DNA from 3 places in the Kocuria arenosa genome. Region 1 is predicted to be linked to each of the others. Evidence: riboswitches for the same ligand, from Rfam matches in the RefSeq annotation. Region 1 holds a riboswitch; each other region holds the start of a gene.

Evidence for each region. A riboswitch is a leader RNA that binds a small molecule or an ion and turns the genes downstream of it on or off. The one in region 1 is predicted to bind S-adenosylmethionine.
Region 2: linked by a shared signal. The riboswitch ahead of ACFYE3_RS16350 (O-acetylhomoserine aminocarboxypropyltransferase/cysteine synthase family protein) and the one ahead of ACFYE3_RS09320 (nuclease PIN) in region 1 are both predicted to bind S-adenosylmethionine.
Region 3: linked by a shared signal. The riboswitch ahead of ACFYE3_RS11830 (bifunctional o-acetylhomoserine/o-acetylserine sulfhydrylase) and the one ahead of ACFYE3_RS09320 (nuclease PIN) in region 1 are both predicted to bind S-adenosylmethionine.

Annotation. Positions count from the first base shown of each region.
Region 1 is NZ_JBHZTA010000004.1:202,610-206,678, reverse strand. It holds gene ACFYE3_RS09340 (DMT family transporter) at 1-286, shown strand, start outside; gene ACFYE3_RS09335 (DMT family transporter) at 286-609, shown strand; gene cspE (transcription antiterminator/RNA stability regulator CspE) at 823-1,029, shown strand; gene ACFYE3_RS09325 (hypothetical protein) at 1,282-1,578, opposite strand; SAM riboswitch class IV at 1,997-2,122, shown strand; gene ACFYE3_RS09320 (nuclease PIN) at 2,136-2,363, shown strand; gene ACFYE3_RS09315 (PIN domain-containing protein) at 2,375-2,758, shown strand; gene ACFYE3_RS09310 (glycosyltransferase family 4 protein) at 2,762-3,931, opposite strand.
Region 2 is NZ_JBHZTA010000011.1:68,671-72,739, reverse strand. It holds gene ACFYE3_RS16360 (sulfurtransferase) at 1-8, opposite strand, end outside; gene ACFYE3_RS16355 (cystathionine gamma-synthase) at 47-1,240, opposite strand; gene ACFYE3_RS16350 (O-acetylhomoserine aminocarboxypropyltransferase/cysteine synthase family protein) at 1,249-2,577, opposite strand; SAM riboswitch class IV at 2,616-2,737, opposite strand; gene ACFYE3_RS16345 (Lrp/AsnC family transcriptional regulator) at 2,848-3,300, opposite strand; gene ACFYE3_RS16340 (thiamine pyrophosphate-dependent enzyme) at 3,543-4,069, shown strand, end outside.
Region 3 is NZ_JBHZTA010000006.1:121,569-125,637, reverse strand. It holds gene ACFYE3_RS11840 (hypothetical protein) at 1-288, opposite strand, end outside; gene ACFYE3_RS11835 (VOC family protein) at 935-1,573, opposite strand; SAM riboswitch class IV at 1,715-1,830, shown strand; gene ACFYE3_RS11830 (bifunctional o-acetylhomoserine/o-acetylserine sulfhydrylase) at 1,907-3,319, shown strand; gene metX (homoserine O-acetyltransferase MetX) at 3,316-4,069, shown strand, end outside.

The sequences.
Region 1 (4,069 bases):
GAAGGCGGCGCTGGACGAGCCCGCCTGGTACGCCCTCGTCGTCACCGGCTACCTCGCCGCGTTCGCCCTCCTGGCGGCCGTGCTGGGCCGTGGCACGCCCGTGGGGGTCGCCTACGGCGTGTGGGCCGCCCTCGGGGTGGTGCTCACCGCTCTCGGGGCGGCCGTGGCCTTCGGCGAGCAGCTGAGCCCGGCCGTGCTGGCCGGGATCGGCCTGGTCGTGGCCGGTGTGCTCTGCGTGGAGATCGGCTCACACAGCCCTGCCCGGCGGAAGGAGCGGGGCGGCTGATGGCCTGGCTCTTCCTCACCGTCGCGATCCTCACCGAGGTCGCCGGGACCCTTTCCCTGCGGATGGCCGCCCGGGGCCGTCCCCGCTGGTACGCCGCCGTGGTCGCCGGCTACCTGGTGGCGTTCACGTGCCTGAGTCTCGCCCTGGCCGAGGGCATGGCGCTCGGGGTCGCCTACGGGATCTGGTCGGCCACCGGGGTGGCGCTGACGGCGCTCGCCGGCCGGCTGCTGTTCCGGGAGCCGTTCACCTGGGTGACGGCGGCGGGGGTGGCCCTCATCGTCGGCGGAGTGCTCCTGATCGAGCTGGGCGCCTCGCCGGCCTGAGCGGCTCCTGGCGGGGCCCCGGCACCGCCCGGGTGGCAGGGCGCCGGATCTCGTGTAGAGTGGTTCGCAGTTGTTGAGGTTCGTTTTTGTCTTTCAAGCAGTTCGGCCCACTCGGGTGCAGCAGTTTTTCTGAGAAGACGTTTTCCATGCATCACAACTGTTGTGTTTCTCGAACGTCGGGAAACGTTCATCTCATGAAGGATCAGGTCTCCCATGACTACCGGTATCGTCAAGTGGTTCAACGCTGACAAGGGCTTCGGCTTCATCACCCCCGAGGACGGCTCCAAGGACGTCTTCGCCCACTTCTCCGCGATCAACTCGAACGGCTTCCGCTCGTTGAACGAGAACGACCGCGTCGAGTTCGAGACCCAGGACGGCCCCAAGGGCCCCCAGGCTGCGAACATCAACGTCATCTCCTAAGGATCCCCGCGGGCCCCGGCCCGCTGATCCTCCAGAACCGTCGTCGGGCTCCGCCCGCCGGCGGTTCTGTCGTCGTACGCCACCGGCCACCCGGCACCGGGGCAGGACGTTCCGCACCGTGGCACGTCCTCGCGCGGTTCCGACCCCGCACGGTTCCAACCCTGCACGGTTCCGCTCCCGCACGGTTCCGCCCTCGCACGACGGAGGCCGCAGCCCGTTGGGCTGCGGCCTCCGTCGTGTCCCGTCCGCCGGCTAGGCCGACATCGGGAGGGATGAGGGGTGGAGCTTGAAGAACGGGTGCCGTCCGGTCGCCGCGAGGGCTCCGGGAACGAGGAGCTGGCGGTACTTGGCGCACCATTGCGCGGTTCCCTCCGTGTGCTCCGCCGCGGCGGCGAGGTCGTCGGCCTCAGGGCTCAGGTACTCCTGCACGTCCCCGTCGGTCGACGTGAGCCGGACGAGGTGCAGATCGGGGAGGGCGGTGACGGTCACGTCGATCCACTCCTCGCGCTGGTCGGTGGTGATGGCTGTTCTTTCTTCGGACATGGTCATGTTTTCTCCTGACGTTCTTGCAGGCATCCGATGGCGTTGCCCGCCGCTTCGTCATCCGATCCACCCGGGAACATCGGGTTGGCGCGCAGCGGGTCGGAGCCCCTTCCCGGACTCGTCGGGGATCGTCGATCTCCGGTCGAGCACGTGGACGCCGCATCTCGAGAAGCAGGTTCAGGCTACCCCGCTGCTCCGACACCACGACAGGCGAGTCGTGAGTTGTGTCACCGAAGCGTAATGCTCGGGGCCGTCGCCGGCGCCGTCCCCGGTTGTTCGAGGCCCATTCCAGCGCATCGATGTGTCGTCGAGGTGTCGGAGCGGTGACGCTCCGGGGAAGACCGGCGCACAGGAGGGTGGCCCCGGAATCCCCCGGGACGCCGCGCGCAGATGCGGTTCCGCCGGTGTGGTTCAATGGAGGAAGCTTCAAGAGACCCGGTCGGCAAGCTCCGACTTGACCGGGCACCAACCCCATGTTCACGGGTGGTTCGGATGACGAAGCGGCTCGCATCGCCGCAGCAGCGGTACCCGGTGCGAGCAAGAGCGCACGAAGGATCCCGGTCATGTCCGACCCCCGCCACCCTGCCGTCGCCCGCGCGGGCGCCTCCGAGGCCTCCCCGAGCGTCCCGGCACCGAGGGACTCCGTCCCCAACGACCCGACGCCGGGCGTCCCGGCGATCAGCGCCTCCGCCATGAGCCTCGAGGACTACGCCCGCGTGGTGCAGATCCGCGCCGAGTTCGTGGACTTCCTGCTGGCTCCGGCCCGCGGGGAGCTCGCCGCCGCGGCCTGAGGCCCGTCGCCGTGGACCTCCTCCTGGACCGTTCCGTGCTGCTGGGGGTGCGCACCCCGGAGCGCTGCCCCGAGCTGGCCGAGGTCCTGCGCCGGCACGGTCACCGGCGGCTCTTCCTCCCGGCCACCGTGCTCGGCGAGCTGCTCGCCGAGCGGCCCGACGAGATGCTGTGGGCGGAGCAGCTCGAGCTGCGCTTCCCGGGCCGGGTGCTGCCGGTCGACGCCGCCGTGGCCCGGGCCTGGGGCGCGCTGGGCGCGTCAGGGGCGGCCGACCCGCTCGCGGGGCTCACCGCCGCCACGGCCCTGGTGCACGGGCTGACCGTGCTGACCGCGGAGCCGGGGCGGTACGCCGGTACCGGGGCCTCCGTGCTGGACGCGTCCCCCGCGCGGCGGTAGCCCTCAGGCGGCCCGGCGGTGGCGCCGGCCTCGCCCCTGCCCCGAGAGCGCCACAGCACTCTCGTAGTGCTCGAGCAGCTGCCCGACCAGCACGTCCCACGTCCGGCCCTGGACCGCGGCGTGCGCCGCGACGCCGAACGCGGCCCGCTTCGCCTCGTCGCCCAGGAGATCGGTCACGTGACCGCGCAGCGCCCCGAGGTCGCCCGGGGGATAGAGCCAGCCGGTGCGGGACCGGTCCACGAGGTCGAGGGGCCCGCCCCGGCCGGTCGCGACGACCGGCACCCCGGAGGCCATGGCCTCCTGGATCGTCTGGCAGAACGTCTCGAACTCGCCGGGATGGACGAACACGTCGAAGGAGGCCATGATGCGCGCGAGGTCCGCGCCGCTGCGGCGGCCGGTGAAGTGGGCCTGCGGGAGCCGGCGGCGCAGGGCGTCCTCCTCCGGCCCCGAGCCCACGACCACCAGGCGCGTGCCGGGCAGGTCCGCGACCGCGGAGAGGTCCTCGACCTGCTTCTCCGGTGCGATCCGGCCCACGTAGCCGACGATCCGCCGGCCGCCGCCGACCTCCCGCCGCCACTGCTCGTCCCGGTGCCGCGGGGAGAAGCGGGTGGTGTCCACCCCGCGCCGCCACAGGTGCACGTCCCGGACGCCGTGCTCGGTGAGCTGCCGGACCGCCGAGGTGGACGGCGCGAGCGTGAGCGTCGCGAGGTTGTGCATGGAGCGCACGTGCCCCCACAGGAGCTGCTCGAGGAACGGCGCCCCGTACTTGGCCGCGTAGCCGGGCACGTCCGTCTGGTAGACCGCCACGCACGGCACCCCGAGCTGCTGGGCCGCCAGGATCGCCCGGCGGCCCAGCACGAACGGGGAGGCCACGTGGACCACGTCCGGCCGGAAGCGCTCCAGCTGCCGGCGCACCCGCGCCACGGTCCCGCCGGCCACCCGCACAGCGGGGTAGCCGGTGAGCGGCACGGCGGGCAGCCGGTGCACCGGCACCCCGTCGAGGTCCTCGACGACCTCCTCCGCGAGGCGCCCGAGCGGCGCGGGGTCGTAGGACGGCGCCACGACGACGACGTCGTGCCCCCCGGCGACCAGCTGCTCGACGACCCGCAGCGCCGAGTGGGTGACTCCGTTCAGGTGGGGGAGGAACTGCTCGGCGACCACGGCGACTCTCATGGGCCCGAGCCTGCCCGGACCGGGCGACCGGACGGCGAGCGGGGCGTGGCCCGCCGGTGAAGGCGCCGTGAAGCCTCTGCCGGGGCGCCGCGCGGGCGTGGGAGGATGGGCGGTGATGAACTCCCTTGGCTCTTCTTC
Region 2 (4,069 bases), on a different contig from region 1:
GTGCTCATGCGCCCCAGGATAGTGCCGTCCGCGGCGGGCCGCCGGGTCAGGAGACGTCGGCGAGCGCGCGGTCGAGGTCCTCCAGCTGGTCCTCGACGTCCTCGATGCCCACCGAGAGCCGCACCAGGTCCACGGGCACGGCCAGCGCGGTGCCCCGGACGGAGGCGTGCGTCATCTCCGAGGGGTAGCAGATCAGGGACTCCACCCCGCCCAGGCTCACCGACAGCGAGTACAGCCGGGTGCCCTCCGCCACCGCGCGGGCCGCGGCCTCCCCGCCGGCGAGCCGGAAGGAGACCATCCCGCCGAAGCCGCGCATCTGCACGGCGGCGAGCGCGTGGCCGGGGTGCTCGGGCAGCCCCGGGTAGAGCACCCGCGAGACCTCCGGGCGCTCGAGGAGCCACTCGGCGATCCGCTGCGCGTTGTCCTGGTGGCGCTCCATCCGCAGGCTCAGGGTCTTGAGCCCGCGGGCGGCCAGGTAGCTGTCCTGAGGGCCCGCCACGGCGCCGGCGGCGAACTGCTGGAAGCCGACCGCCTCCGTGAGCGGGGCGCCCCGCCACTCGGCCGTCCCGACGACCACGGCGCCGCCGAGCACGTCGGAGTGCCCGCCGATGTATTTGGTGGTGGAGTGCACCACGGCGTGCGCGCCGAGCTCGAGGGGGTTCTGCAGGTACGGGGACGCGAAGGTGTTGTCGACGACGAGCAGCGCCCCAGCGTCCCGGGCCAGCTGCGCCCAGGCCGCGACGTCGGCGATGCCGAGCAGCGGGTTGGACGGCGTCTCGAGCCACAGCACCCTCGTGGCGCCGGGCCGCACGGCCGCGCGGACCGCGTCGAGGTCCGTGATCTCCACGGGCGTGTGCGCGATCTCCCACGGGGCGAGGACCGTGGTGATCAGCCGGTTGGTGCCGCCGTAGCCGTCGGCGCCGAGCACGATGTGGTCGCCCGGGCGCAGCACCGCGCGCAGCAGGGCGTCCTCGGCGGCGATCCCCGAGGCGAACGCGAACCCGCGCTCGCCGCGCTCCAGGGCCGCGAGCTGCTCCTCGAAGCCGCTGCGGGTGGGGTTGGAGCCGCGGCTGTACTCGTGCCCGGCGCGCAGCACGTTGATCCCGTCCTGGGCGAACGTGGAGGTCTGGTAGATCGGCGGGATGACCGCCCCGGTCAGCGGGTCGGGCTCCTGGCCGGCGTGGACGGCGGTGGTCGTGAAGCCCCGGTGGCGGGTGCGGGTCTCGGTGGAGGACGTCATGGCGGTGCTCACTTCCGGGAGGTCTGGACGGTGGCGACGACGGTGTCGAGGGCCTGGCCGAGGTCGGCCACGAGGTCCTGGGGGGACTCGAGGCCGATCGACAGCCGGATCGTGGTCTCGGCGATCCCGCCGGCCCGGCGCTGCTCGGGGGTCAGGCGGCAGTGCGTCATCGCCGCCGGGTGGGCCACGAGGCTGCGGGTGTCGCCGATGTTGGCGACCAGCTTGAACAGCCGCAGCGCGTCGATGAACGGGCCCACGGCGTCGTCCGGGGCGGCGAGGTCGAAGGAGAACACGGAGCCGGTCCCGCGCGGGAAGTCGCGGACCGCGATCCCGGCGCCCGGGTCCCCGGGCACGCCGGGGTGGTGGACGCGGGCGACGGCGGGGTGCTCCGCCAGGAACTCGGCCACCTCCAGCGCGGAGGCCGTGTGGCGGGCCACGCGCAGGTCCAGGGTCTCGGTGCCCTGCAGGATCTGGCTGGCGTTGAACGGGGACAGCGTGGTCCCGAGGTCGTGCACGTACTTGGCGCGGACGAGGTGCAGGTAGGGGCTGGCCCCGGCGCACTTGTCGACCAGGCTCAGCCCTCCCCAGCGGGCGCGGGCCCGGGTGAACTGCGGCCACTTGTCGGGCCGCGCGGACCAGTCGAAGGTCCCGCCGTCCACGACCGCCCCGGCGAGCGCGTTGCCGTGCCCGCCCAGGAACTTGGTGGCCGAGTGCACCACGATGTCGGCACCCTTCTCCAGCGGCCGGTACAGGGCCGGGGACGCGAGGGTGTTGTCGACGACGACGGGCACCCCGGCGGCCCGGGCGACGTCGGCGATCCCGGGCAGGTCCGGGAGGGTGGCCAGGGGGTTGCCGATGGACTCGAGCAGGAACGCGCGGGTGTCGGGGCGCACGGCCGCGGCCCACGCCCCCGGGGCGGTGGGGTCCACGAAGGAGACCTCGATGCCGTAGTCCGCGAAGGAGTCGGTGAGGAGGTCCACCGTCCCGCCGTAGAGCTTCTCGGAGGCCACGAGGTGCTTGCCGGCGCCCTGGCCGAGCAGTGCCAGCAGCGCGACGGCCACGGCGGACTGCCCGGAGCCGGTCGCCACGGCGCCCGCGCCGCCCTCGAGGTCGCTGATCCGCTGCTCGAGCACGGCCACCGTGGGGTTGCCGGTGCGGGTGTAGGTGAAGCCCGCCCGGGTCTGCGCGAACATCTGCCGGGCCGCCTCGTAGTCCGGGAACTCGAACGCCGCGGTCTGGTAGATCGGCACCGTCAGGGTGCGCTGGGTGACCTGGTCGTGGGTGCCGGCGTGGATCTGCCGGGTCGCGAGGTCGTGGTCGGTCACGGGGGTGGACATGGCGCTGCTCCTGTGCGCTTGCTCTTACCCGCACCGGTCATCCGCGCCGGCCCGGTGGGCACGCCGCGGAAGATGCAGGCCGCTTCCTCATCCGAACCACCCAATGAGCATGGGGTTGGTGCGTGACCAAGTCGGAGCTTGGCGGTCACGTCTCGTGAAGCTGGAACAACACTATGCGCAGAGGTAGTGGGTGTCCCTCCGCGACGGAAGATGACGACCGTGACGGTTCATGACGCCGGCCGTGCGCGGCGGACGTGCCGGGCCCGGGCGTCAGGCCCGCGTGTCGATGTCCTCGAAGATCAGGAACGTCTGGGTGTCCACCACGCCGGGCAGCTGCTGGACGTGCTCGAAGATGACCTGGCGCAGGTGCACGGTGTCCACGGCCCGCACGAGGAGCATGACGTCGAAGTTCCCGCCCACCAGGGCGATGTGGTGCACGGCCGGGATCGCCCGGAGCTGGGCGCACAGCTCCCGCCAGGTGTTCTGCTGGAGCTTGAGCGTCACGTAGGCGGAGGCCTGCAGGCCCGCCCGCACCGGGTCGATCACGGTGCTGAAGCGCAGGATCACCCCCTCGTCCCGGAGCCGGTTGATCCGGGCGTAGGCGTGGGCGCGGGAGACGTGCACGGCCGCGGCGATCGCGGTCACCGACTGCCGGGCGTCCCGGGACAGCTCCGCGAGGATCTTCCGGTCGGTCTCGTCCAGCGTCACGGGCGTCGAGGGCACGGCGGGCTCCTTCGCGGCGGGTCGGTCGCAGCGTCCGGAACGCGCCGGACGAATGCGTGTGCTCCACGCCACACTAGAACATTTCGTCCACGCACAGTGCACTGTCTGTCTCAGTCTTCTGCATTTTCCCGGTTCTGTGGATACGAACCATGCCGGGTTCCCATACTGGGGAGACAGAGCTGCACCAGCCTTCCTGCCTCCCCGGGCCCGCGAGCGGACCGGGGACCGACCGAGGGGACACCATGAGCCAGACCGTCGAGACCCCCGGGGACCCCATCCTCCGGGCCTCCCAGACCTTCGGCATCACGCCGGAGCAGTACATGCTCCCGGCCCGCGGCGAGATCCGCATGGTCGACCCGAGCGGGAGGCTGCTCGCCCCCGAGGAGCAGGGCACCGGCCCCGGCCACGAGTACCCGCTGCCCGCCCGGGACGTCCTGCTGGAGGCCTACGAGAAGCTGGTGGTCGGGCGGCGGGTCAACGACCAAAACTCCGCCCTGGTCCGCCAGGGCCGGATGGCCGTCTACCCGTCCAGCCACGGCCAGGAGGCCTGCCAGGTGGCGGCCGCCCTGTGCCTCGAGGAGGGCGACTGGCTGTTCCCCACCTACCGGGACACCGTGGCGGTGATGACCAAGGGCGTGGACCCGATGCAGGTCATGGCGATCTTCCGCGGCGAGTGGCACGGCGGCTACGACCCGTACGAGCGCTGCGTGGGCATCCAGTCCACCCCGCTCACCACCCAGCTGCTGCACGCGGTGGGCGTGGCCCACGC
Region 3 (4,069 bases), on a different contig from region 1:
CCAGACGTGCTCGTGGTGGTACTTCTCCTCGTCGTCCCTCTCGCCGTTCTCGTTCTCGTCGTGGTACCAGCCGCCGTTCTTGTCGTCCCCGTCGTCCTTCTCGTCGTCCTTCGCGTTGTCCTTCTCGTCGCCGTAGTCATGCTTGTGGTCATCGCTGGATTTGCCATGGTGATGACCGTTATGCTCGTGCTCATGGCCCTCGCCCGCGAATGCGGGGGCGCCCAGCGAGCTTCCGAGGAGGGCGGCCGCGATGGCCGCACCGGCGAGAGTCTTGTGCAGATCGTTCATGGTTTCCCCTAAGGAGGGCATGACGAAGAAAGCGTCATGCACGCGAGAGAATCTATGTCAAGGCCTGTGAGATGGGCCTTCCCTGAGAACCGGGTGACACCACGGTAGAAGGGGGTTAGCGGCGCGTTCAAGAGTCCGACCAGGAGCAATGGCAACAAATCTCTGTCCCGTCGGACCTCGTTCCTCCGGGGGCGGGACGGGACGGGCCGGGGGTTCCGCGGCCTGCGCCCAGGAGTGCCCCCTGGCTGCTGACCAGTAAGTCAGTCGCGTTCCTGCAGGTCACACGGGATTCTGGAGCCGCGGGAACAACTGCCGGCCACCGCAGCAGCCCTTCCCCGAGGGGCGCGACAGGCAGGCCCCGCGGGCGCCGCCGGGGGCCCCAGGGACCATCAGCACCATGACGGTTCGACACGTTTTGTGACATCGTTGCCGGGTCACAGGACCTCCCCGAGGAGGCACTTGTTCCACGGGGCTCCAGAGCGCGCCCGGGGGGAGTCACATCGGCCCCGGCCGACGTCGATCGTGGCCGGGCCCGTCGAGTGCCCCGACGGCTGGTCGCCGACCGCGGCCATGACCACGACGAGCAGCCGCGGCTGCTGCGAGCCCGGAGGCCGCGAGCGGAGCGGCCCGGTGGGGTCGTCCGATCTCAGATGGTGACGGGGCCGTCCGGGGTGCTGAACGTGACGGAGAGCACCCCCGGGGTGCCGTCCGGATAGCGCCAGTCGACCTCGAGGTCCTCGAGCGCGGTCTCGACGGGGGCGCCCAGCCACTCGGCGACCCGTTCCGGGGCCCCGGCGATGGTCATCCCCGCGAGCCCCACGTCCGTGATCCGCGCCTGGGACGGGTGCATCTCCGGGTCGGAGTCGAAGTGGATCATGAACGGCAGCTGCGGGTCCGCGATCAGGCCCTTCACGCCGATCTGGTGCCACTCCAGGCACCGGCCGTCCGGGAACACCCGCTGGCCCGGCACGGAGTGGCGCCCGAGGCGCCGCTCGAAGGGAGTGAGGTCCTCGACCTCCACGACCCAGCCCAGCCAGCCGCCGCCGGCCTCGGACCGGGCGCGCACGGCCTGGCCGAAGGGCGCCTTCTCCGCCGCCGGGTGCTGGAGGACCTCGACGACCTCCACGTACTGGTGGTTCGTCAGCGGCAGGATCATGTTGCGGGTGCCGAAACGGGGGTGCACCCCGCCCTTGACCGGCTCGATCCCGAGCTGGTCCGCGATGCGCTCGGTGGTGGCCGCCAGGCCCTCCGGGCGGCAGGCGTAGGACACGTGGTCGACTCTCATGGGCACATCGTGCACCCTGTGAGTTTGGTCTCCAAATCGGTCCGCGACGCGCCGGGCGTCGTGCGGGCGACGCCCCGTGCCGGGTGTCACGCCCGGGTCCGGCTTGACGCCGTGACGCCCTGATCCGGAGAATGCTGTCCAGGTCATGAGCGCCAGCGTCCAAGCCCCAGCTAGCTGGCCGGCAACCCTCCACCGCGGTGGGGTGCCCTGGGTGAAGACCAGGCTCCTCGCGACCGGCGAGCGAGCAAGCGCGGGTCCCCGGCGCCCGGCCGTTCCCGGCCGCACCGACTCGACCGGGACGGGACCCCTGACCTCCGCAAGGAGTCCCACGGCATGTCCGATCTCCCCGCTTCCAGCACCGACGTCTCCGTCCCCCGCACCGGCGAGGCCGCGACCGGACGGCCCACCCCCGAGAACCCCGGGGGCTGGGCCTTCGAGACCCGGCAGATCCACGCGGGGCAGAGCCCCGACCCGGTCACCGGCTCCCGCGCCCTGCCGATCCACCAGACCACGTCCTTCGTCTTCCCCGACGCCCAGGCCGCGGCCGACCGCTTCGCGCTCGCCGAGCTCGGCCCGATCTACACGCGGATCGGCAACCCGACCACGGAGGTCGTGGAGAACCGGATCGCCGCCCTGGAGGGCGGGGTGGGCGCCCTCATGCTCAGTGCGGGGCAGTCGGCGACGACGTTCGCGGTGCTCAACGTCGCCGGCGCGGGCGACCACATCGTGGCCAGCCCCAGCCTGTACGGCGGGACCTACAACCTCTTCAAGTTCACGCTGCCCAAGCTCGGCATCGAGACCACCTTCGTGGCGGACCCCGACGACCCCGAGGCCTGGCGGCAAGCGGTCCGCCCGAACACGAAGGCCTTCTTCGCCGAGACGATCCCGAACCCGCGCAACGACGTGCTCGACATCGAGACGGTCTCCGGGATCGCCCACGACCACGAGGTGCCGCTCATCGTGGACAACACCGTGGCGACCCCCTACCTCATCCAGCCCTTCCGCTGGGGCGCGGACGTCGTGGTGCACTCTGCCACCAAGTTCCTGGGCGGGCACGGCACGGCCATCGGCGGCGTGATCGTGGACTCCGGGAACTTCGACTTCGGCCACTACCCGGAGCGCTTCCCCGGCTTCAACCAGCCGGACGAGTCCTACGGCGGACTCGTCTACGCCGAGGCCCTGGGCGCGGACGGCCCCTTCGGCGTCAACCTGTCCTACATCCTCAAGGCCCGGGTGCAGCTGCTGCGCGACCTCGGCTCGGCGATCTCCCCGTTCAACGCGTTCCTCATCGAGCAGGGCATCGAGACGCTGTCCCTGCGGATGGAGCGGCACGTGGACAACGCCGGGAAGGTGGCCCGCTGGCTCGAGGCGCGCCAGGACGTGCGCTCGGTGTCCTGGGCCGGGCTGGAGTCCTCCCCGTGGCACGAGCGGGCGCAGAAGTACGCGCCCCGGGGCGCCGGGTCCATCCTGGGCTTCGTCCTCGACGGCGGCCGGGAGGCCGGAGCCGCCTTCGTCGACGCCCTGACCCTGCACTCGAACGTCGCGAACATCGGCGACGTCCGCTCCCTCGTGATCCACCCGGCGTCCACCACGCACAGCCAGCTCCTGCCCGAGGAGCAGCTGGCCGCCGGCGTGGAGCCCGGCTTCGTGCGCCTGTCCGTGGGTCTGGAGAACATCGACGACATCCTGGCGGACCTGGAGCACGGCTTCGCCGCGGCCGCGGCCGCGCAGGGAGGACAGGAGTGACCGTGACGGTCGTGGGAGGCGCCGACGCCGGGACCGCCGTCCGCGAGGACGGCGTGCCGCGGGTGACCGGGATCGGCGAGCTGGAGCTCGAGTCGGGCTTCCGGCTGCCCGACGTCCGGATCGCCTACGAGACGTGGGGGACGCTCGCCCCGGACGGCTCCAACGCGGTCCTCGTCGAGCACGCCCTCACCGGGGACACCCACGTGGCGAGCGGGCGGGCCCGCCCCGGCGCGCCCGAGGTCGAGAGGCGCGCCGCGGAGAGCGGCGGCTGGTGGGAGGGCCTGATCGGCCCCGGCGCCGCCATCGACACGAACCGTTGGTTCGTGGTCTGCACCAACATCGTGGGCGGCTGCTACGGTTCCACGGGCCCGGCCACCCCCGCGCCGCCGAGCGTGGACCCCGAGGGCCGCCCCTGGGGCTCCCGCTTCCCGCTCGTGACCGTCCGGGACTCCGTGCACGCCGAGGCGGCCCTGGCCGACGCCCTCGGCATCGAGGCCTGGCGCCTGGTCATCGGCGGCTCCATGGGCGGGGCCCGGGCCCTCGAGTGGGCCGTGACCTGCCCCGACCGGGTCCGGGCGTGCGCGGTGGTCGCCGCGTGCGCCCAGTCCAGCGCCGAGCAGCTCGCCTGGGGCCAGGCGCAGAACCTCGCGATCCGCCAGGACCCCCACTTCCGGGGCGGGGACTACTACGACGGCCCGTTGCCCGTCACGGGCCTGGGCCTGGCGCGGCGGATCGCCCACATCACCTACC